Regions from separate parts of the Paenibacillus sp. FSL P2-0322 genome, predicted to be linked through region 3. Evidence: riboswitches for the same ligand, from Rfam matches in the RefSeq annotation. Region 3 holds a riboswitch; each other region holds the start of a gene.
What was found. Region 3 has a riboswitch for thiamine pyrophosphate ahead of tenA (thiaminase II). Riboswitches for the same ligand answer to the same signal wherever they lie in the genome.

Region 1 (5,268 bases), 1.4 Mb from region 3:
GCAGCCTCTACGGCTTGGGATTGGATATCCAGATCAGTGAATTTTCCTGTTCCCAACAACAACCTTGAGGTAAAAGATGCTTTTCCAATGGTTAACATGATCAACCGCCTCCCACAAAATGTACAATCTCTAGGCAATCTCCATCCTTCAGTACTGCTTCATCATGATCTTCACGGGTCAATATACGCCGATTCAGCTCTACCACTACAGTTTTCACCTTTACATCAAGCTCATGTAGCAATTGATCCACATGAGTGATTCGATTAGAAAAGGTCAGGCTCTGGCCGTTAATCGTCAGCTTCATAAGCTTTCCTCCTTGAGGAGCTCAGAAGAAAATCTACTTATCCCAAGTTCAGCTGCACCAGCCCCATTAAGCATAGCTGCCAGCGCACGCCCGGTAGCATCACTCAGCAGGACACCGTTGCGATAATGCCCGACGGCAGCATATACGCCCTCGACCCCAGGGACAGTGCCTATAAAAGGATGACCTGATGCGGCCTGCGGACGTAAGCCCGCCCAAGTGCGTATAAAAGAAGCTTCACGGACGCGCGGCAGCCAAGCAGAGGCACGTGCCAGCAACCCCTCCAAGCCTCCTACGGTCACCTCTTCGTCATATTGATGCGGAAGGCTCGTTGCCCCAATCCAAAGCTCGTTATTCTGTTTAGGCACGAGGTAAATATCATCAGCATAAATGGTGTATTCTAACGGGTGATCCTTCAAGGAGACCGCTACCGCTTCGCCCTTGACCGGATAAAGTGGATATTCAAATCCAACCTGCGCTAGCAATTTCATGCTATCCAAGCCTCCAGCAATAATGACCTGATCGCAGGAAAAAAAGCCACTATGTGTTCGAACACCGCAAACTCGACCATTCTGTATGACCAGTTGCTCTGCCTGTGTACCAGACCATACCGTTGCCCCCAGCACCGCAGCAGCACCTGCATAAGCACGGCAAAGCTGGACAGGAGCCACTTGTGTCTCCTTTGAACGATATATTGCCCCGATCGCTTGTTCATCCAAACCTGGAATTCGTCGGGCCAATTCCCTCGCATCCCACCAGATAGGACAATCATCCTCTCGCGTTTTAGCAGCTTTCCAGCGTTTTTGGCCTTCAGTTTCCGTACGGAAAGGGGTCACAAATCCTTCTGTACGGAATTCCACCGAAATACCCGACAAACGCTCCAGATCACAGACAAGCTCAGGGAATGCGTCTCGACTTATGCGAGCAAATCGTGCCAGCTCAGAGTCGGTGAACTCTTCACTTTCCGCTGCCAGCATTCCAACCGCTGCTCCTGAGGCTCCCTCACCCGGGATCAATCGTTCCAGCAAGATCGTACTTCTTCCCTCCTTGGCCACATGATAAGCAATGGAACTGCCGATGACACCTCCACCTATGACCAAGCATTCAGCGTGTCCTATCGCTCTTGCCTCTGTGTGTATCTTTGGCATTTGTTTCGTGTCTCCTCTCCATAAACCATTCTGCTTTCAGCTTGCCTCTACTCTCGTTTTCTCGCTACAGGCTGTGAACTACAAGATCTGCCATTCGCCTATATTCCATCGCAGCTGCAACGGGCGACTCAGCCTTCCATATACCAGACATCACCGCAATTCCGCTTGCTCCGGCCCTATAAAGCTCCGGGATATGGTGCGGTTGTATGCCGCCCAGCGCGATCACCGGAATGTTCGACAGCCTGCAAATATGTTCAAGCTGAGCTAAACCCCGCGGTACAATACCGGGCTTACAATGGGTCTCATATACGTGACCATAAAGTACATAGTCCGCTCCTGCCCGCTCGGCAGTCTGCGCCTCCTCCAAGGAATGCACAGATACTCCACAGCGTGTACCCTTTGGAAGCAGGCTTTTCACATCCGCTACAGGTAATCCATTAGCTGGTAGCTGGACGGCTCCAACCAAAGTAAGTAAAGCTACATCCACACGATCATTTACTACAATTTGTTGCAAAGAAACTCCCTGCTCCACCATGCTGCGAGTCAAAGAAAGCAATGCAGAGGCACCATTCTGTTTTAAACGCGCGTGTACATAATGAACATACGGACAAATCACAGCAGCCACTTGGGCTGCTTGTGCAAAAGTGCCCTTTTCCATCGAAATTGCGTGTAATTCGATTTTGTCTTCACCTCACATTGGACTAATGGATCTAAGCTTAGTCAGCCACGTCTACCAGCAGTAATGAAAGGGGATTGTATGTGAATCGTCTACGGAAGCTCGAACAACTTAAAGTGAACGAAACGCAAAAAAACCACTTCCCCAAGGAAGTGGTTTAACGAACGTCCAATAATCGAACGGACAATGATATCCGTATACGTGTATCGTCCCACGCACAAACAAAAATAAGATGGTGTTGCCTTGTTTGTACGGCGCTCACTTCCCTACGCTGGCATAACCCAGATCAGGTGCAAAGGGTCCGAAATCCATTTATTCCGTCTCAGCCGCATGGGCGGCTCCCCTAGTGTGACTATTTTATTGTATAAGCTAAAGATAGCTTAGCATATTTTCCTAATTCTGCAAACCCCACTTCGTGTGAAATATGCAGAATTGGATTTAGTTGATGTTAGTTAACTTTACTTGACCACTCTTCCACATTCCACGTTTTGGTTACCCAATCCTCGTAAAAGTCCGGTTCGTGAGATACAAGCAATACGGTCCCTTTGTATTCCTTCAAGGCACGTTTCAGCTCATCCTTAGCTTTAACATCCAAGTGGTTGGTAGGCTCATCGAACAGTACCCAGTTGCTTTCACGCATTAACAGTTTGCAAAGACGGACTTTAGCCTGTTCTCCACCACTGAGCGCAGATAGCGGACGCGTGATATGCTCATTCTTTAAACCGCAACGCGCCAAATGCGCTCGTACTTCATGCTGGTTCAAATGTGGGAATTCATTCCACACATCGTCAATCGGTGTAATTTTCTCCGCCTTTACTTCCTGCTCAAAATAAGCGGGCTGCAAAAAATCACCTTGATAGGTTTTTCCACTGATTGGCGGTATTTTTCCCAATATGGTTTTGAGCAATGTCGATTTACCGACACCGTTGTAGCCAACAATAGCAATCTTTTCGCCACGTTCAATCGTCATGGACATTTTAGGCAAAAGGGCATGCGTATAACCAATCTCAAAATCAATACCCTCAAATACCGTCTTTCCGCTTGCACGTGCTTCTTTGAATTGAAAGGTTGGCTTCGCAGCTTCTTCAGGCTTATCTATACGTTCGATCCGATCAAGTTGCTTTTCACGGCTCTTTGCTCGGCCAGATGTAGAGGCACGCGCTTTATTACGCTGAATAAAATCTTCCTGTTTCTTAATAAAGTCCTGTTGCTTCTCATAAGCATCAATATGCTGAGCTTTGTTCAGATCCGCCATTTCAAGAAACTTTTCATAGTTAGCTGAATAACGGGTCATCTTGGCAAATTCAAGATGGTAAATAACATTAACGACCTGGTTCATAAACTCAGTATCATGTGAAATAAGAATAAAAGCATAGGGATAATCCTTCAAATAGCGCGTAAGCCATTCAATATGCTCTACATCCAAATAGTTGGTAGGCTCATCCAGCAGCAGAACATTTGGCTTTTCCAACAGCAACTTAGCAAGAAGCACCTTTGTCCGTTGCCCACCGCTAAGTGCAGATACATCCCGATCCAGTCCTATGGCCGACAGACCTAGTCCATTCGCCATTTCTTCAACCTTCACATCAATGAGGTAAAAATCCCCCATATCCAGTTGCTCCTGAATTTCACCCATCTGTTCCAGCAGCACTTCCAACTCTTCAGGAGAAGCATCCCCCATTTTGTCAGTAATCTGCATCATTTCCTTTTCCAATTCCAACAAAGGAAGAAAAGCGTCTTTCAAAACATCACGTACCGTTTTGCCCGGTGTCAGCTTGGTATGCTGATCCAGATAGCCGTAACGTACACGTGGAGTCCATTCCACTTTACCCTCATCCTTAAGCAATTTTCCAGTCAGAATGTTCATGAGTGTCGATTTACCGACACCGTTAGCTCCTACCAAACCTACACGTTCCCCCGCAAGCAATCGAAAGGAAACATTTTTAAATAATGCGCGGTCCCCAAAGTTGTGAGATACATTTTCTACAGTCAATAAACTCATAAGCTGTTTTTGGCTCCTTATTGTCATCGGCGCTGCCGACTGTTCTTATTTCATATGCATTTCGTTTCTTTCAAAGCTTTATTGTAGCACATTCTGCAACCATATCGGAATATGGAAAACAGCGATTTTTAAGGTTTTTGATATGGATCTGCCTAAAAAAAGAAAAACCACCCATGAAGGTGATTATTTTAAGCCATTATAACATTTGTACTCAAAGTATCCCGCAGCTGCTGCAGATTTTTCATCCGCAAAACGTTCACTCGCTTTAAAGGGAGCTGGACATGAATCTCTATAAAAATATTTCATCCCAGTATCTGGTTCTATGCCGCCTATAATGTCTTGCTTTCTAACGACTCTCCCACCACCAAATCCATAGTTATTGTAATACCTGTCTCCGACCGGAATGCCTTGGATAAACGCGATCAGACCCACATCATCTACTGTGTTGTACCACTCCTCTTGCGGAATGAGCGGTAGCGTGAACGTATAAGTTATGCCGTTACGTGCAGCTTTTTCGTTATGGACATTAATAATTCGCGCCAGGTCCTCTTGGACGCTGCGAACGATGGTGGAACGACGTATTTGCTCAAAAGTTTCTGAATTATTCAGTAAAGATATAGGGGTCTGGTCCTGAAGTTCCTTTTGAAAGCCCTCCACCCACCTGTGATTCCGCGCATCATATGCGTGCACATAATTATCCAAGGTGAACCCCACACTGTTGCCTACTGAATCAACATAGGCATATGGCTTTTTTTCGCTCCATTTGGGACCTATGGCAGCTTGTCCATGCTCGTCGGTATAGGCTTCTGAAGTGAACGCATAATAACCGTCATAATCTAGAATTACAATGGCTGGTATGTAATCCAATAATGCACGTTGTGCTACTATATCCCCATCAATGCCTACATTAAGAAAAAGGGTGTGCAGGAACGTGTGCAGCGCTGCTTCTTTATCTACACGAAAAAACTTATCCGATCCGTATCCGGCCTCGCGTTCTTGACGTTCATTCTGTGAGAGCATAACCCCTGCATCCTGAACTGCGGTACGGAGAGCCGACGTATATTTCATTTCTAGCTGCTGCACTTCACGCTGATTCTGGACCCGTAAGTCACTAACTACACCAAAGGGCAAAAACAAAAGT
Region 2 (5,268 bases), 2.2 Mb from region 3:
TAAGCTCATGTATCCCGTTTTTAACAATCCATACACTGGAAAGCGGGTTGGTTTGATTGGCAGCGAGCTTTTCCGCAATAGGATAAGGAGCTTTTTCATCCTGTGTACCATGCACAAACATGATCGGGAACGGATAGTTTTCCTTTTTAACCTCCTGATATGGAATTTGATGCAAGCTGGTTCCGTTCAAGACTGGAAACAGCAACTCCAGAATTTCCAAAGACGGATGTCTTGGCAGATTAATTTGATTGTGAATGTTATGGTACAGCGTATCTGGCTCCAGCAGGAAGGTGCTGTCCAAAATCATTGCGTCCACATCCTTGGTTTGCAAGCCCGCCTGAAGAGCGGTTCCTGCCCCCATGGAGAAGCCCCATACGATAATCTCCGACGAGCCGCGTTGCTTCGCAAGCTGGATCGCTCCGAGAAGCTGCTGGGATTCCGCTTTGCCTCCGGTTGCGACTGCTTTGCTGTTTTGTGACGCAAATCCATAATCGAACATGACCACATTAAAGTTCAAACTGTGGGCATAATGCGCCAAATCATACATGGGAATCCAGCTTTCTTCGCGGTTAGCCCCATAGCCATGACTGAAAATAATCGTTTTCCGCGATTGGTCCGCCGGGATATACCAGCCTTGTACCATGCGGCTACCATCCTTGGCAGGGAAGCTGACTTCCTCATAAGGCATGCTTTTAGCCTGCATCGGATTAGAGTACAGTGGTGCAACGGTGGGATTCGTAAGTACCCATGCGATGTAAGCATGCAAGGCAATAAAACAAAACAACAGAAAAAAGACGACCGACAGCAGCAGAGCAATCACAACGTGCTTGAACCGCAGCAGACGGGGATTAAAGAGTGGGGTGGACGGCTCCTGAACAGCGGTCTGTAGCTGAGCGTTGCGCTGGGATGTCGAAATCATGTAAGAGCCTCCTTATATAAAATTGATCTTCGTTTCATAGAATTTAGGTATAATTCCACTTGAAAATAGTAGTGTAGATCCGTATAGATACCTATTATCGTATGATGGGGATTATCCAAAGTCAACGCCTGAACCGGAAAAGTAAAAATGATGCAAAGTATTGTCGATGTTTGTTCTCGTTCTGTAATATGGTTGTCACAAAAACATCGGTTTACAGTAGCCGCGACTATTCTATATAATTTATGTAACCATGTTTCATAGTGTGAAACGAATATGGATACAAGAGGAGCGGTTCACGATGGAAGACCGTAAATTAACCGTTCGCGCTGTAGAGCGTGCACTTGATATACTGCTGTGTTTTACCGCAGATTCGGATCTTGGCCTGACGGAGATTGCCTCCAAAATTGGTCTACATAAAAGCACGGTTCATCGGCTGCTGACTACGTTGGAGGATCGGGGCTTTGTCGTTCGGAATGCCGAAACGGAAAAATATCGACTTGGCTTCCGCATTTGGGAGCTATCCACGCATTTGTCCCAAAGCGACGAGCCGGCGGTGTTGTTACAGCCTGCAATGGAAGGACTACGTGATCGTCTGGGCGAGACGGTCAGCTTGTACTTACGGGACGGCAGCATGCGTATTCGCATACAAGCCGTGCAGAGCAATCAGGCGATCCGCAGGGTTGCGCCTGTAGGTGCGCGTATGCCGCTGGCTGTAGGGGCCTCCAGCAAAGTGCTGGCAGCCTTTATGCCGCCGCAAGAGCTGGAAGCCCTGCTAAGCGGGGATGAATGGCCGCCCTCGGTAGACCCGGAGGTCTATAAAGCCCAGCTGCAGGACATTCGCGAGAAGGGCTATGCGACCAGCTATGAAGAACGGGAGCCAGGGGCTGCTGCTGTGGCTGCCCCAATTGTAAACCGGAAGGGACAGGTCACTGCGGCTTTATCTGTATCCGGTCCGGTCAGTCGGCTTGCACCCGAGACGCTACATGACTTTGCTCCGATTTTGATTGAAGCGGCGAAGGAAATGGGACTTATGCTTCCGTAACAAGAATGAGCACAGTTGAAGCAAGCAAAGTGATTTGATGGGGAGCGTCTCCTTGGTAAAGGGAACCTAGAAGGGTTGCCAAAGCCATAAATTTAAAGTAGTCTGGTAAGGATGGCGGGATATCTGTTATAGCCGCCTCATGTGAATAGAAGTATCACAGTTACTGGGGGAGCCTGTAATGCCGGGCTGAGATGGAATCGTGCAAGATTCCGGACCCTTTGCACCTGATCTGGATCATACCAGCGTAGGGAAGTAATCGGCCATTGAAATGTATACGCGGCTGCTGTCTACGGTGACGCATTGGAATAGGATTATTCCACATGCGTACTGTCTGGATAGCTGCCTCGTTAGATTAGCCGGTTCCCTGGGGAACCGGCTTTTTTGCATAGATCAGCGCCACCCTGGGAATGGTTCCGGATCGGTGTGTCATTTCATCGAAACGGGAGGAATGGACAATGAAGCCGACAGAAGTAGAAGGAACAAAAGGAACAGAATTGAAATCAACAGAAGTAAGATTGGTAGGAACAAAAGAAGTTGAGGTAGAGAAGACAAACGGGGAGCAAGCCAGTGGGGTAAGGCCCTTTCCAGGGAGCCGTAAGGTATATATTCAAGGCTCACGGCCGGACATTGCCGTGCCAGAGCGCGAAATTGCTCTTCATCCTACACATACGCCGCAGGGCACGGAGCATCATGAGCCATTGCGTGTGTACGATACGAGCGGTCCCATGACCGACGAAGCCTATCAGGTCGATATCCGTCAGGGCCTGCCTCCATTGCGGCGAGCTTGGGCCCTGGAACGGGGCGATGTGGAGGCTTACGAGGGACGCGCCGTCCAGCCGGAGGATAATGGACTGAAACCTGGCTCCAAACGGGAGACAGTGGAATTTCCCGGCGTGACCAACCGTCCGCTTCGTGCTTTGCAAGGTCGTACAGTGACACAAATGCATTATGCGCGGCAAGGGATCATTACGCCCGAAATGGAATTTGCGGCGATCCGCGAAGGGGTGGAGCCTGAGTTTGTACGGCAGGAGTTGGCGGCTGGACGAGCCATTTTGCCTTCGAATATCAATCACCCTGAAAGTGAGCCAATGGTCATTGGGCGTCATTTTCACGTGAAGATCAATGCGAACATTGGTAATTCTGCGGTTACCTCCTCCATCGAGGAGGAAGTGGAAAAAATGACCTGGGCTGTGCGTTGGGGCTCGGATACGGTTATGGACCTGTCCACAGGCCGTAATATCCATACAACACGTGAATGGATCATTCGGAATTCTCCTGTACCGATTGGGACTGTACCGCTGTATCAGGCACTTGAAAAGGTGAACGGCGAAGCAGAAGCGCTGACGTGGGAGCTGTATCGCGATACGCTGATTGAGCAAGCGGAGCAGGGAGTGGACTATTTTACAATTCATGCGGGTGTATTGCTGAGGTATATACCGATGACGGCGAATAGAATGACGGGAATTGTATCCCGTGGCGGGTCGATCATGGCAGCCTGGTGCCTTGCGCACCATCAGGAGAATTTTTTGTATACACATTTTGAAGAAATCTGCGAAATTATGAAAGCCTATGATGTGGCCTTTTCTCTCGGGGATGGTCTACGTCCGGGTAGCATCTATGATGCGAATGATGAAGCACAGTTTGCAGAGCTGGAAACGTTGGGCGAGCTAACGCAAATCGCCTGGAAGCATGATGTTCAGGTCATGATTGAAGGGCCAGGACATGTCCCTATGCATAAAATCAAAGAGAATGTGGATTTACAAATGGAGATTTGTAAGGAAGCTCCTTTCTATACCTTGGGACCGCTCACGACGGATATTGCCCCCGGATATGATCATATTACCTCAGCCATCGGGGCGGCGATGATCGGTTGGTTCGGGACGTCCATGCTGTGTTATGTTACGCCTAAGGAGCATTTGGGTCTGCCCAATAAGGATGATGTCCGTGAGGGTGTCATTACCTACAAAATTGCGGCACATGCTGCCGATCTGGCGAAAGGTCATCCACGGGCGCAGCAGCGGGATGATGCTTTGTCCAAGGCACGCTTTGAGTTCCGCTGGCGGGACCAGTTCAATCTGTCGCTTGATCCCGAGCGGGCCTTGTCCTACCATGATGAGACGCTACCGGCAGAGGGCGCCAAGGAAGCACATTTTTGCTCGATGTGCGGCCCCAAATTTTGTAGTATGCGTATCACTCAGGACATTCGCGCCTATGCAGCGGATAAGGGGCTGAACACTCAAGAAGCAGTAGCTGCCGGGATGCGTGAGAAGGCAGAGCAGTATCGGGATGGAGGTCAGTAAAACGAACGTGGGAGTTTAGGGACAAATGAATTAAAAAAGCCGTGGTTCTCTACAGTCGATGTAGGAAACTACGGCTTTTTAGCTTATGTAAAGCGGATCATGCAACCGGATAAACGGCGCCTTATTTTTTACCCATTTTTTCATTCAAAATGTCCTGAAAGCTGAGCTTCTTCTCCGAGCTATCTTCTTTCTTCTGCATACTCACCGCGTTGGCACGTTGGTATTGGTGGTGAAAGGGCATCAGGGTGTGGACGGTTAAGTTCATTGTATTCATGTAGGTCATTCCTCCAATTCCATATTGTCAAATTCAGATTGAGTTGCTTAGGACGTCTGTATAGGACTATTTGTATGTACTTGATGTCGTGATGCTATGTAGGTTGCTTGGTAATGTTTCAATCATTATACCCACATTTTTTCAAAGTAAAACGCTTTTGACATAAAACAGGAAGATGGTCATATGTGTCCAAAATGTCGATTAGGAGGATGGTCGTTTTAGAGGAAAATGTGCCTAGGTCTAAAACAAGGGCTAGAGGCCCGTTTTCTTAGTTTAGTAGTCGGGATTGTGTTATTTTGTCGAATAACCTTGTAAAAGGAGAATTTTGCGGAATCCAAGTCAGGATTGAGGCAGTCTGGTGGCGAATTAAAGTGTCAAAGTTGTATTGACTTTATGTTTGGTAGTAGATACCATGAACTGGTTGTCAGCGTATTTTGGCAACAAGAGTCAGCCAATCCATCTGGCGATTCATCCTTTGAAATGTTAGAGAAAGGATTAGAGCATATATGAAAAAAAGTATTGCAGATATCGCATTTATTATTCTGGGTGCGTTTTTTTTCGCGCTAGCTGTTAATCTGTTTGTGATCCCGAATGAGTTTGGTGAGGGGGGCGTTACAGGGGTTACGATCATTTTGTACTACCTGTTTCAGTGGTCTCCCTCGATCGTCAATCTGGTGATCAATGGCTTGCTGTTGATTGTCGGATATAAATTTTTGGACAAGAGAACGACCCT
Region 3 (5,268 bases):
GTGAAATGCTGCCCGTAGTCTACACGCCGACCGTAGGAACCGCGATTCAAGAATATAGTCACGAGTATAACCGCCCTGGAGGCGTATATTTGTCGATAGATAACCCGAACGGTATTGGACAAGCATTCCATAATTCCGGTTTGAGCGGCCATGATGTGGATCTGATCGTCGTGACAGATTCCGAAAGTATTTTGGGGATTGGTGACTGGGGCGTCGGGGGGATTAACATTGCTATTGGCAAGCTTGCAGTGTATACGGCTGCGGCAGGCATTCATCCCGGGCGGGTGCTGCCAATTGTACTGGATGTAGGCACGAATAATGAAAAGCTGCTGAATGATCCACTGTACATCGGAAACCGCCATAAACGGGTTCGCGGAGAAGCCTATAACCAGTTTATTGATACTTTTATCAGCAAAACGTTAGCGCAATTCCCGAAGGCGCTTTTACATTGGGAAGATGTGGGTAGCGTAAATGCGCGCCATATTATAGGAAAATACGGTCAAAGCATACTCACCTTCAACGATGATATACAAGGTACAGGAGCGGTGACCCTGGCTGCGATTCTTTCGGCGGTGGGTGTCACCAAGACTCCGCTGCGTGAACAAAAAATACTTGTTTTCGGCCCAGGGGCTGCAGGGATCGGTAACGCTGATCAAATTCGGGGCGCTATGATCGAGGATGGCCTTTCCGTAGATGATTCATTCAAGTCCTTTTGGGCCTTTGATTATCGCGGGCTGTTAACGGAAGATATGGAAGACGTATTGGAGTATCAGAAACCGTATGTGCGCAAAAAGGATGAAGTCAGCTCATGGACCCGGTCGGGTGACGGCAAAATACCGCTACTGGAGGTCATCCGTCAGGTGAAGCCTACGATATTGATTGGAACTTCCGGTGTAGCAGGTACCTTTTCTGAAGAGATCATCAAGGAGATGGCAAAGCATGTAGAACGCCCGATCATTATGCCCATGTCCAATCCTACAAACCTTGCAGAGGCAGTACCCGAGGATTTGATCCGGTGGACAGATGGCAGAGCACTGATCGCAACCGGAAGTCCTTTTGAGCCCGTTACGTATAACGATACAAATTTTGAGATTGGACAGGCGAACAATGCCTTTGTTTTTCCGGGACTGGGTCTGGGTGCGATTGTGGTTAAAGCCAAAAGGATTACCCCTGCGATGTTTACAGCCGCAGCAGTTGCTGTTGCCAATGGTGTAGATTCGAATACGCCTGGCGGTGCGCTACTCCCTCATATCCGAAAATTACGCGAAGTTTCGTACGCTGTTGCGATTGCGGTTGCAAAAGCCGCGATTCAGGATCAGGTAGCGCAGGCGCACATTTCAGATGTGGAACAAGCTATACAAGATGCAATGTGGAAACCGGAATATGCCAAGGTCAAAGCAGTGGAAAGTGTAATTCATCATCCTCACTAAGCCCAAAACACCTAACTAGAGGAAATTTAATATTTTGCACACTATGTTTGACATAGCGTATGAACGTATGTACAGTAATAGTCAAAAGAATAGAAGTCCACTAGGGGAGCCAATATGGCTGAGACAAGAATGTATCTTGGACCCTTTGAACCTGATCTAGTTCGTACTAGCGTAGGAAAGTGGAGCCTTCGTATATAAGGTTTCAAGCGTTTTTTGCGTATTGGGCCTATTGTTGAAGCCGCTCCATTTTTCCGGGGCGGCTTTTTAGCGTTGTTCCGGAATTATATTCTTACAGGACTTCTTGCTCTTCAATTTAATGGAGGTGGGGAAAATGAGTTTTACACAAGAACTCCGTCGGCAGGCGGACGGCATTTTTCAAGCGATTTTTGAGCATCCCTTTGTGAGAGGTATTGCTGAAGGAAGTTTGACAAGGGGACAGCTGATTCACTATGTAAAACAGGACTTTGAATATTTGAACGCCTACATGCGGATATACGGCATCGCAATCTCCAAATGCACGAATCGGGAGGACATGGCTGTATTTAATGAACAAATCTCTTTTATTCTCCACAGCGAGGTTCATCCGCATCAAAATTTCTGTGCTGTCGCAGGGGTGAGCTATGAAGAGTTGCAGGGATATCCGCTCGCTCCGTCGGCTCATCACTATATCCGTCACATGCTGACGGTTGCGCATGAGGGCAGCCTGGGCGAGATCTTGGCTGTGCTGCTGCCATGTATGTGGACGTATGCCGAGATTGGTCGCAGGCTGCTGGATGAAGTAAAGCCGGATGAGTCTCATCCGTTCTATGAATGGATGGGCTTCTATGGAGACCAGCTTGATGATACAACACTCAAGTTCCGAGAACGTGTAGATGCTTGGGCGGAAGGCGCAACGGCTGCTGAGCGAGAGCGGATGATTGAGCATTTTATACTGAGCTGCCAGCTGGAATATAAGTTCTGGGACATGGCCTATAAGCAGGAAGAATGGCCGGTCCAGATACAGGCAGCGGTCTTGGAATAGTCAGCTTGGCAATTCGATGCGTGAAGTACGGTTAATGCCCTGTTGAACCACCAACTATAGAGAGGATAATCATTATGAGTACATGGGAAAAAAGTTATTCGGATCTCCTGAAGAAGGTACAAAACAGCAAACCCCTCGTTCACAATATGACCAATGTGGTAGTCACTAACTTTACGGCCAACGGCCTGTATGCATTGGGCGCCTCCCCGGTGATGGCCTATGCACCCGAGGAAGTAGCAGACATGGCAAAAATAGCGGGAGCCGTCGTGTTAAACATCGGTACGCTGAACCGCGAACTGGTGGATGCCATGATCATTGCTGGACAATCGGCGAATGCACACGGTGTTCCGGTCCTGCTAGATCCGGTCGGTGCGGGAGCAACGAGCTTTAGAACTGAGTCGGCACTGCGAATCCTGAGAAAAGTCAAAATCTCATTGGTGCGGGGCAATGCAGCCGAAGTCGCGCATCTTGTTGGAGAAGCGCGTGAGATTAAAGGCGTAGATGCTGGTGACAGTGCTGACAGCGGAAATGTCGATCTGGCAATTCGGGCTGCTCGAACGCTCAATACAATGGTTGTCATTACTGGAAAAGAGGACGTCATCACCGATGGGGCCGAAGTACGAATGATAAGCGGTGGAGACGCGCTGCTCACGAAGGTAACCGGAGCAGGCTGCCTGCTGACCTCTGTGTTAGGTGCCTTTGCAGCTGTTGAACCCAACCTGCTGCTCGCAGGTACAGCAGGCTTGGCATTTTACGGTGCAGCAGCTTCCCGAGCCGCAGCACGTACCGCAGAGCTGGGGCCCGGCAGCTTCCAGATTGCCTTTCTCGACGAGCTCGCCAAACTACATACATGTTCGCTAGAGGGGCATGTCACTGTCCGTGAAGCCGGAACAACCACAGCAGGTGGTGCGCGATGACAGACGTTCGTGTACCCAGAGCACTGACGATTGCCGGTTCGGACAGTGGCGGCGGGGCCGGGATTCAAGCCGATCTCAAAACCTTTCAGGAGCTTGGCGTTTACGGCATGTCGGCTATTACGGCCATTACCGTACAGAATACTTTAGGGGTCCACGGCGTATATCCGCTGCCACAGGAAGCAACAGCGGAACAGATCGAAGCTGTAGGATTAGACCTTGGAGTGGATGCTCTGAAGACTGGCATGCTGTTTAATGCGGGCATCATCCGTCTTGTGAGCAAGCAGATTCGAAAGTTCGGCTGGAAAAAGGTTGTCGTCGATCCCGTGATGATTGCCAAGGGAGGCGCAAAGCTGCTGCAGCCAGAAGCGATGCAGGCTCTGAAGGACGACCTGCTCCCCTTGGCCCTGGTCGTTACACCGAATATCCCGGAGGCGGAAGCCCTGACAGGGATCAGTATCCATACGATGGAGGATCGCCGCGAGGCTGCGAGACATATTAGCAGTATGGGATCAAAATTCGTTGTGATCAAGGGTGGCCACGCTGACGAGAGCGAGAGCAGCGAACAGATTGTGGACCTACTCTTTGACGGAACCGCCTTTACAGAGCTGAGCGGCAAGCGAGTACGGACTGTTCATACACACGGAACAGGATGCACCTTCTCAGCAGCGATTACCGCGGAATTAGGGAAAGGGATGTCTGTACCGGAGGCTATCTCGAATGGCAAAGCCTTCATCCAGGCAGCGATTGAGGAACCTTTGCAGCTTGGACAAGGACATGGACCCACCAATCATTGGGCCTTCCGCCGTCGTCAGGAGATGCTGCTATGAACGGCAGAATGTTGTCAGAGGTGGTGCGCCGCCAGCTACAGATGTACCTGGTGCTTGGAAGCGTGAATTGCCTCGCGAAACCAGGCTGGGTCGTGCAAGAGGCTCTGGCTGGCGGCGCAACCATGGTCCAGTTCCGGGAAAAGGGTCTTGGCGCGTTAACGGGCGTTCCTATGTTCGAACTTGCGTGCCAGCTACAGGAACTGTGCCGTCACGCTGGTGTCCCCTTCATCATCAATGACGATGTGGAGCTAGCTCTTGAAATCGACGCCGACGGTGTTCACATCGGTCAAGACGATGAATCCGCCGAATCCGTCCGCGAGCGAATCGGAAATCGAATTTTAGGCGTCTCTGCCCATACCATTGAGGAAGCACGTCGAGCCATCCTGCAAGGTGCTGATTATCTCGGCGTCGGACCCATCTATCCCACCATCTCGAAAGATGATGCCCATGCCGTACAGGGACCGGCAATTTTATATGAGATGCGTAAAGCGGGAATTGATGTGCCGATTGTTGGGATCGGAGGTATTACAGTGGACCGTGTTGAGGAAGTCGCACGTGCAGGTGCAGATGGTGTGGCGGTGATTTCAGCCGTGACACAGTCAGAACAGGTTAGAGGTGCGGTCAAAGAATTAAAGGAAAATATGGTATCATTTCTCAATGATTCGATCTACATGTTTGATAATGATTCAACAGATCATCCAGCTTTTTAGATTGTTCTATTACTTTGGGATGTGTTAAAAATCCATACTTTTTCTGGACCTGGTACAGTTTCTTCCTAGCTCGTTCGACACAAAGTAAAGTCACACCTTGGTTCATCAGCATGATCCCTCCTATATGTCATATTTTATGACAAAAAGACGTTTTTTGGATTTTCGAATGATGCGCCTAACAAAAAAAGAACATCCCAAAAGTTTGCATAAACAAAGATGCCCCTAAATCCACGTTAAAAGAGCCTCCGTTTCCACTAATTAAGTGGAACAGAGGCCCTTTTCATAAAAAGATCCAATGAATACAGAGCATACATGCCAATTTGACCTAGAGATTAACCTTATTTTGTTGGCTCTCTAATAGTC
Region 4 (5,268 bases), 2.4 Mb from region 3:
TTCGTATTGCACCGTTCCATACACTGGCACACAGCGGAAAGACTTTTTTCGACCATTCTCATATTTGGCATATGGAGCAAAACCGGGAGCTGGCTGGGCTGTCTTCCCTGTTTATGGAGACAGAGTACCGCGTGATCACGGACGAAGCAAGCGAGGAAGAGGTCATTCGCTGGTGGAACGAGATGACAGAGGATGGTCATGAAGGGATTGTGATCAAGCCGGAACGCTTTTTGATGAAAAATCGGGACAAGATGATTCAGCCTGCAATCAAGGTGAGAGGCCGGAAGTATTTGCACATCATTTACGGTATGGATTATCTTGCCTCTGAGAATTTAAAGCGTCTGAAGCAGCGTCGAACGAACAAAAAGGAGCGTCATGCCCTGATGGAAGGAGCGCTTGGTATGGAAGGCGTGGAACGTTTTGTCCGCAAGGATACGGTAGATCGTATTCATGAATGCGTCCTTGCCGCGCTATCTCTGGAATCGGAGCCGATTGATCCGAGATTGTAGTTTGCGAAGGAGGGATTGAGATGGAAAGGGGTACACCGTTAATTGATATTGGCGTGAACTTGATGCACCGTTCGTTTCATGCGGATCGGGAACAGGTGGTAGAGAGAGCCGCAGCTGTAGGGATTTCACCCCTGATTATTACCGGGACCAGTGTCCGCAGCAGTCGGGAGGCTTCTCAGTATGCAGCACGTTATCCGGGCAAGCTGTATGCGACAGCTGGCGTGCATCCCCATGATGCCAAAGACTGCAGCGCAGAGACGGTTCAGCAGCTCCGTCAGCTGGCGAGTCAGCCGCAGGTCGTATCCATAGGGGAATGCGGATTGGACTATAACCGTGATTTTTCGCCGCGTGATGTGCAGCGCCGATGGTTTGGCGAGCAAATCCAACTGGCGGGTGAGCTGAATATGCCGTTATTTCTGCATGAACGAGATGCACATGAGGATTTTGCCGCTATGCTGCGGGAGTATCAAGGGCTTGTCGATAAAGCAGTGGTGCATTGTTTTACAGGCACGGAACAAGAATTGCATACGTATGTAGAGATGGGACTGTATATCGGGATCACCGGCTGGATTTGCGACGAACGGCGTGGCAAACATCTGCGTGAACTGGTCAGAGATATTCCCTTGGACCGTCTGATGATTGAAACGGATGCTCCATTTTTGACCCCGCGTAATTTGCCCGTGAAGCCCAAAGAAGGGCGTAATGAGTCGATGTATCTCGCTCACATTGCTGCTACGATAGCCGAATGTACAGGCCGAAGCATGATGGAGATCGAAATCGCCACGACGGAGACAGCCAAACGTTTCTTCGGATTATAGGATTGTCAAAGCCATAGATGTGGTATATATTATAGTGAATTAAAAAAGCATTGTCGGGAGCTTGAGAAAGTCAGGCTGAGAGGGTGGCCCTTGCCACTGACCGTGAAATCTGATCTGGGTAATGCCAGCGTAGAGAAACCAAGAACACTATACAGGAATGCCGCTTGTTTCGCGGTTGTCGATAGATACAATGTATGTCCTAGCATTTTACCTTGACCCTGACTTTGGCTTGGTATCAGTGTAGTAGCTTAGACTACTGGTTATATAAGGCATATCGACGAATGATGTTTTGTATGGTGCTTCACCTTTTACTGCGCATAAAGCTTGCCTGGAGATTCAGCTCCAGACAAGCTTTTTTTTATGGCCAAGAGGCCAATTATAAGGATAAGGGGAGCACGCAATAATGAATACTGCTGTAAGAGCGTCCAAAGGGTTGAAGCTGACTGATATTTTGGTCACGATTGTGATCGCTGTTGTGTTCGGGTTAGTCTACAAAATATGGGGACCTGCCTATGATTTGATGAAACCATTCGGTCTACACGCCGAGCAACTGATGTATGGCATGTGGTTTATGGCAGGCACGTTTGCTTATCTCATCATTCGCAAGCCGGGTGTTGCAATTTTGGCAGAGGTGGCAGCGGCAACGGTCAGTGCTTTTTTGGGAAGCGAATGGGGGATGTCCACCTTGTACTATGGCCTGCTGCAAGGCTTGGGAGCGGAGCTGTTTTTTGCAGCTTTTCTGTATCGGAACGCAAACCTGTGGGTTGCTTCGCTAGCTGCGGCTGGGGCGGCTGTCGCTTCTCTAATTCTAGACTTCAGCTACGGGTATATTGATCAGCTTTCGACCTGGAACTATGTTTTGTATATTGGTTTTCGCATGATTGGCAGCATTGTGATTGCCGGGGTATTCGCGTTCTATCTGGCCAGGGCATTGGAGGTAACCGGAGTCACGCGAAGTTTGAGACCCGCAACGGAACAAGATTATAAGGGGCTGGATTGATGAGCCAGGCAACCGAAGATGTGGTGGCTTCGATCACCCGTCTTCGGTTGAAATTTCCCGGTGAGCAGGAGCTGCTTTTTCACAATATGTCTTTGTCTGTCCGCAAGGGGGAAAAGCTGCTGCTGCTGGGACCGAGTGGATGCGGTAAATCAACGCTGCTCCAAGTGTTAAGCGGTCTGATTCCACGCACGATAGAAGTGCCTATGAAATGCGATGCTGCTGTAATCCCAAGTGTCTCAGGTATTGTATTTCAAGATCCTGATACGCAGTTTTGTATGTCATATGCAGACGAGGAACTGGCTTTTGTGTTGGAAAATAATCAGGTTCCTCGTGAGCAGATGCGATCCCGTATTCGCGAGCTGCTGATACAGGTTGGTCTATCAACGGATGATATACACATGCCCATTGGCAGCATGTCACAGGGAATGAAACAGCGGCTGGCGATTGCGTCTGTGCTGGCTATGGAGCCAGAAGTGCTTTTTCTGGATGAGCCCACGGCTTTGTTGGACGAGGAAGGCACTACACAGGTGTGGGATACCATTCGAAACATTTCGGTAGACCAGACACTGGTGATCGTGGAGCATAAAATTAATGAAATTGTCCATGATGTGGACCGGATTGTGGTGCTTTCTGCTCAAGGGGAGATCATTGCGGATGGAAGGGCGGAAGAAGTATTTCATGGGCAGCGGCAGGCATTGTCCGAGTATGGCGTGTGGTACCCGGGAGTATGGAGTGAATCGTCTTCGCCGCGTTGGAGTGAATCAGTGACACAGCAGAATGGTACGGGGAATGGTACAGGGATTGATTTGCTGGAGCTGGAACATTTTAGTGGCCTCCGCGGTTTAAGTTCAGTGATTTATGTGGAGCATGCGCAGGTGAAGCCTGGCGACTGGATTGGCGTGGTCGGTGAAAACGGGGCTGGCAAAAGCTCACTGCTGCTCTCCATGATGTGCTTACTTCGCACACAGGGACGTTATAGCGTGCGCGGAATTGAGGCAGGCAGTACGGAACAACTGGCAGAGCGTATCGGGTTCGCGTTTCAAAATCCCGAGCTGCAATTCGTAGCACACACCGTACGAAAGGAACTAGAGTATTCGTTACCCAAGAGCTTGTTCACCGTTGAACAGTGCCGGGAACGGGTCGATCGGATGCTCGTACAGTTCGGACTGGAGCGGCTGGACGAGCGTCATCCGTATCAGCTTTCATTGGGCCAAAAAAGGCGGTTGAGTATTGCTACGGCTATGATCCGTGAGCCGGAAGTGCTGCTGCTGGATGAACCGACTTTTGGGCAGGATGCGCGTAATACCTTTGTCATGCTGGATATGTTGGAGCAGCTGAGAGCGGCAGGCACGGCCATTGTGATGGTCACGCATGACCCGGAAATTGTCCGTCGATATTGTACCAATATATGGCGGATTCAGAAAGGGGAACTCCAGTATGAACCTATCCTTTCCCCATCATAAAACATGGCTGCATCGCGTGAATCCGGGCCTAAAGCTTGTTATGTTTTCCATACTGTTTGTGGTCGTTATAGTCATCCATGATCCGAATGTCATGTTTAATGTTGCGTGTGCTATGCTGCTGCTGCTTGTCTGGTCAGGCCATCCATGGAAGCGGCTGCTGCTGTATGGATCTCCCTTTATATTGGTGTTTATTTCAACCTCAACGGGCATGATGATGTTCGGCAAAGGGGTGACGACCTGGTGGACATGGGGCCTGATCCATATTACGCAGGAAAGCTTTTATCGGGGTATACATCTGGGCTTTCGTGCGCTGAGTATGGCGGCGGTAGGGTTGCTGTTTGGTTTAACGACTCGTCCAGTGAACCTTTTTTATTCACTGATGCAGCAATGGAGGCTCTCTCCGAAGTATGCGTATAGCTTTTTGGCAGCCATGCGGTTGATGCCCATGATGGTGGAGGAATTCCAGGCATTGAGACAAGCCCATCGTATTCGAGGTTTACATCAGCATGTGTCCAAATGGAATATGTATGCCACGCTTCGCAGGTATGCAATTCCGCTGCTCGCTCAAAGTATCCGGCGTGCACAGCGAATTGCTATTGCCATGGAAGCCAAGGGTTTTACCAATGAAACCAAACGCACGTATTATTATGCGATTGGCTATTCGGCTGTAGATATTGTGTTCATATTCTATTTTGTCATCATGCTTACGCTGGCTTGGGGACTCGGTATCTGCTTTCCTTACGTGGGGGTGTGGGATGTACGTTAATTGTTGTCAAAAGGCTTTGCCCGTTTTCTGCTCTGTGGTATATTAATGCAATGGGAATTGACGGCTCGTACAGACCCGCCTGGGCTGGCGGGCTTATTACATTTTCCCTGAGAAATGGATCATCAGGAGGCCAGGTTTCATGATTACGCTGCATCAGGTAAGCAAGCATTATACCACCTCAAGCGGCCAATTTCATGCGGTTCAATCCGTGTCCCTTCAAGTGGAGGAGGGGGAAATTCACGGTATCATAGGTGCCAGCGGTGCCGGTAAGTCTACGTTGCTCCGGTTGATGAATGTATTGGAAAGGCCGGATGAGGGAAACGTGGTTGTAAACGGGGAAGATCTGACTCGCATGCCGGAAAAACGTCTCCGTGAAGCGCGGCGATCGATAGGGATGATTTTTCAGCATTATCATCTTGTTCACAATCGGAAGGTCAGTGGAAATGTGGCAATGTCGTTGGAGCTGGCAGGTGTCGCGAAAAAAGAGAGAGCGGAACGTGTGCGCGAATGCCTGCAATTCGTCGGTTTAGCTGATAAAGCAGAACAGTATCCGGCACAACTGAGCGGAGGCCAAAAGCAACGTGTGGCGATAGCCAGAGCGCTGGCGAATCGACCTGCGGTGCTGCTGTGTGATGAGCCGACCTCGGCGCTTGATCCGCAGACGACCGCGGATATTCTGGGCGTGTTACGGGAGATCAACCGGGAACTGGGA

Region 1: linked by a shared signal. The riboswitch ahead of MKY24_RS14340 (thiamine phosphate synthase) and the one ahead of tenA (thiaminase II) in region 3 are both predicted to bind thiamine pyrophosphate.
Region 2: linked by a shared signal. The riboswitch ahead of thiC (phosphomethylpyrimidine synthase ThiC) and the one ahead of tenA (thiaminase II) in region 3 are both predicted to bind thiamine pyrophosphate.
Region 4: linked by a shared signal. The riboswitch ahead of MKY24_RS04795 (ECF transporter S component) and the one ahead of tenA (thiaminase II) in region 3 are both predicted to bind thiamine pyrophosphate.

What each region holds. Positions count from the first base shown of each region.
Region 1 covers NZ_CP150243.1:3,309,012-3,314,279, forward strand. The annotation lists gene MKY24_RS14325 (thiazole synthase) at 1-98, opposite strand, end outside; gene thiS (sulfur carrier protein ThiS) at 101-304, opposite strand; gene thiO (glycine oxidase ThiO) at 301-1,449, opposite strand; gene MKY24_RS14340 (thiamine phosphate synthase) at 1,514-2,107, opposite strand; TPP riboswitch at 2,372-2,480, opposite strand; gene MKY24_RS14345 (ABC-F family ATP-binding cassette domain-containing protein) at 2,574-4,127, opposite strand; gene MKY24_RS14350 (hypothetical protein) at 4,311-5,268, opposite strand, start outside.
Region 2 covers NZ_CP150243.1:860,352-865,619, forward strand. The annotation lists gene MKY24_RS03910 (alpha/beta hydrolase) at 1-919, opposite strand, end outside; gene MKY24_RS03915 (IclR family transcriptional regulator) at 1,218-1,961, shown strand; TPP riboswitch at 2,117-2,229, shown strand; gene thiC (phosphomethylpyrimidine synthase ThiC) at 2,417-4,261, shown strand; gene MKY24_RS03925 (hypothetical protein) at 4,383-4,535, opposite strand; gene MKY24_RS03930 (YitT family protein) at 5,042-5,268, shown strand, end outside.
Region 3 covers NZ_CP150243.1:4,708,138-4,713,405, forward strand. The annotation lists gene MKY24_RS20740 (NAD-dependent malic enzyme) at 1-1,430, shown strand, start outside; TPP riboswitch at 1,523-1,625, shown strand; gene tenA (thiaminase II) at 1,762-2,451, shown strand; gene thiM (hydroxyethylthiazole kinase) at 2,526-3,368, shown strand; gene thiD (bifunctional hydroxymethylpyrimidine kinase/phosphomethylpyrimidine kinase) at 3,365-4,195, shown strand; gene thiE (thiamine phosphate synthase) at 4,192-4,905, shown strand; gene MKY24_RS20765 (aspartyl-phosphate phosphatase Spo0E family protein) at 4,850-5,017, opposite strand.
Region 4 covers NZ_CP150243.1:1,048,623-1,053,890, forward strand. The annotation lists gene MKY24_RS04785 (polynucleotide kinase-phosphatase) at 1-509, shown strand, start outside; gene MKY24_RS04790 (TatD family hydrolase) at 530-1,327, shown strand; TPP riboswitch at 1,371-1,482, shown strand; gene MKY24_RS04795 (ECF transporter S component) at 1,731-2,327, shown strand; gene MKY24_RS04800 (ABC transporter ATP-binding protein) at 2,327-3,790, shown strand; gene MKY24_RS04805 (energy-coupling factor transporter transmembrane component T) at 3,765-4,556, shown strand; gene MKY24_RS04810 (ATP-binding cassette domain-containing protein) at 4,696-5,268, shown strand, end outside.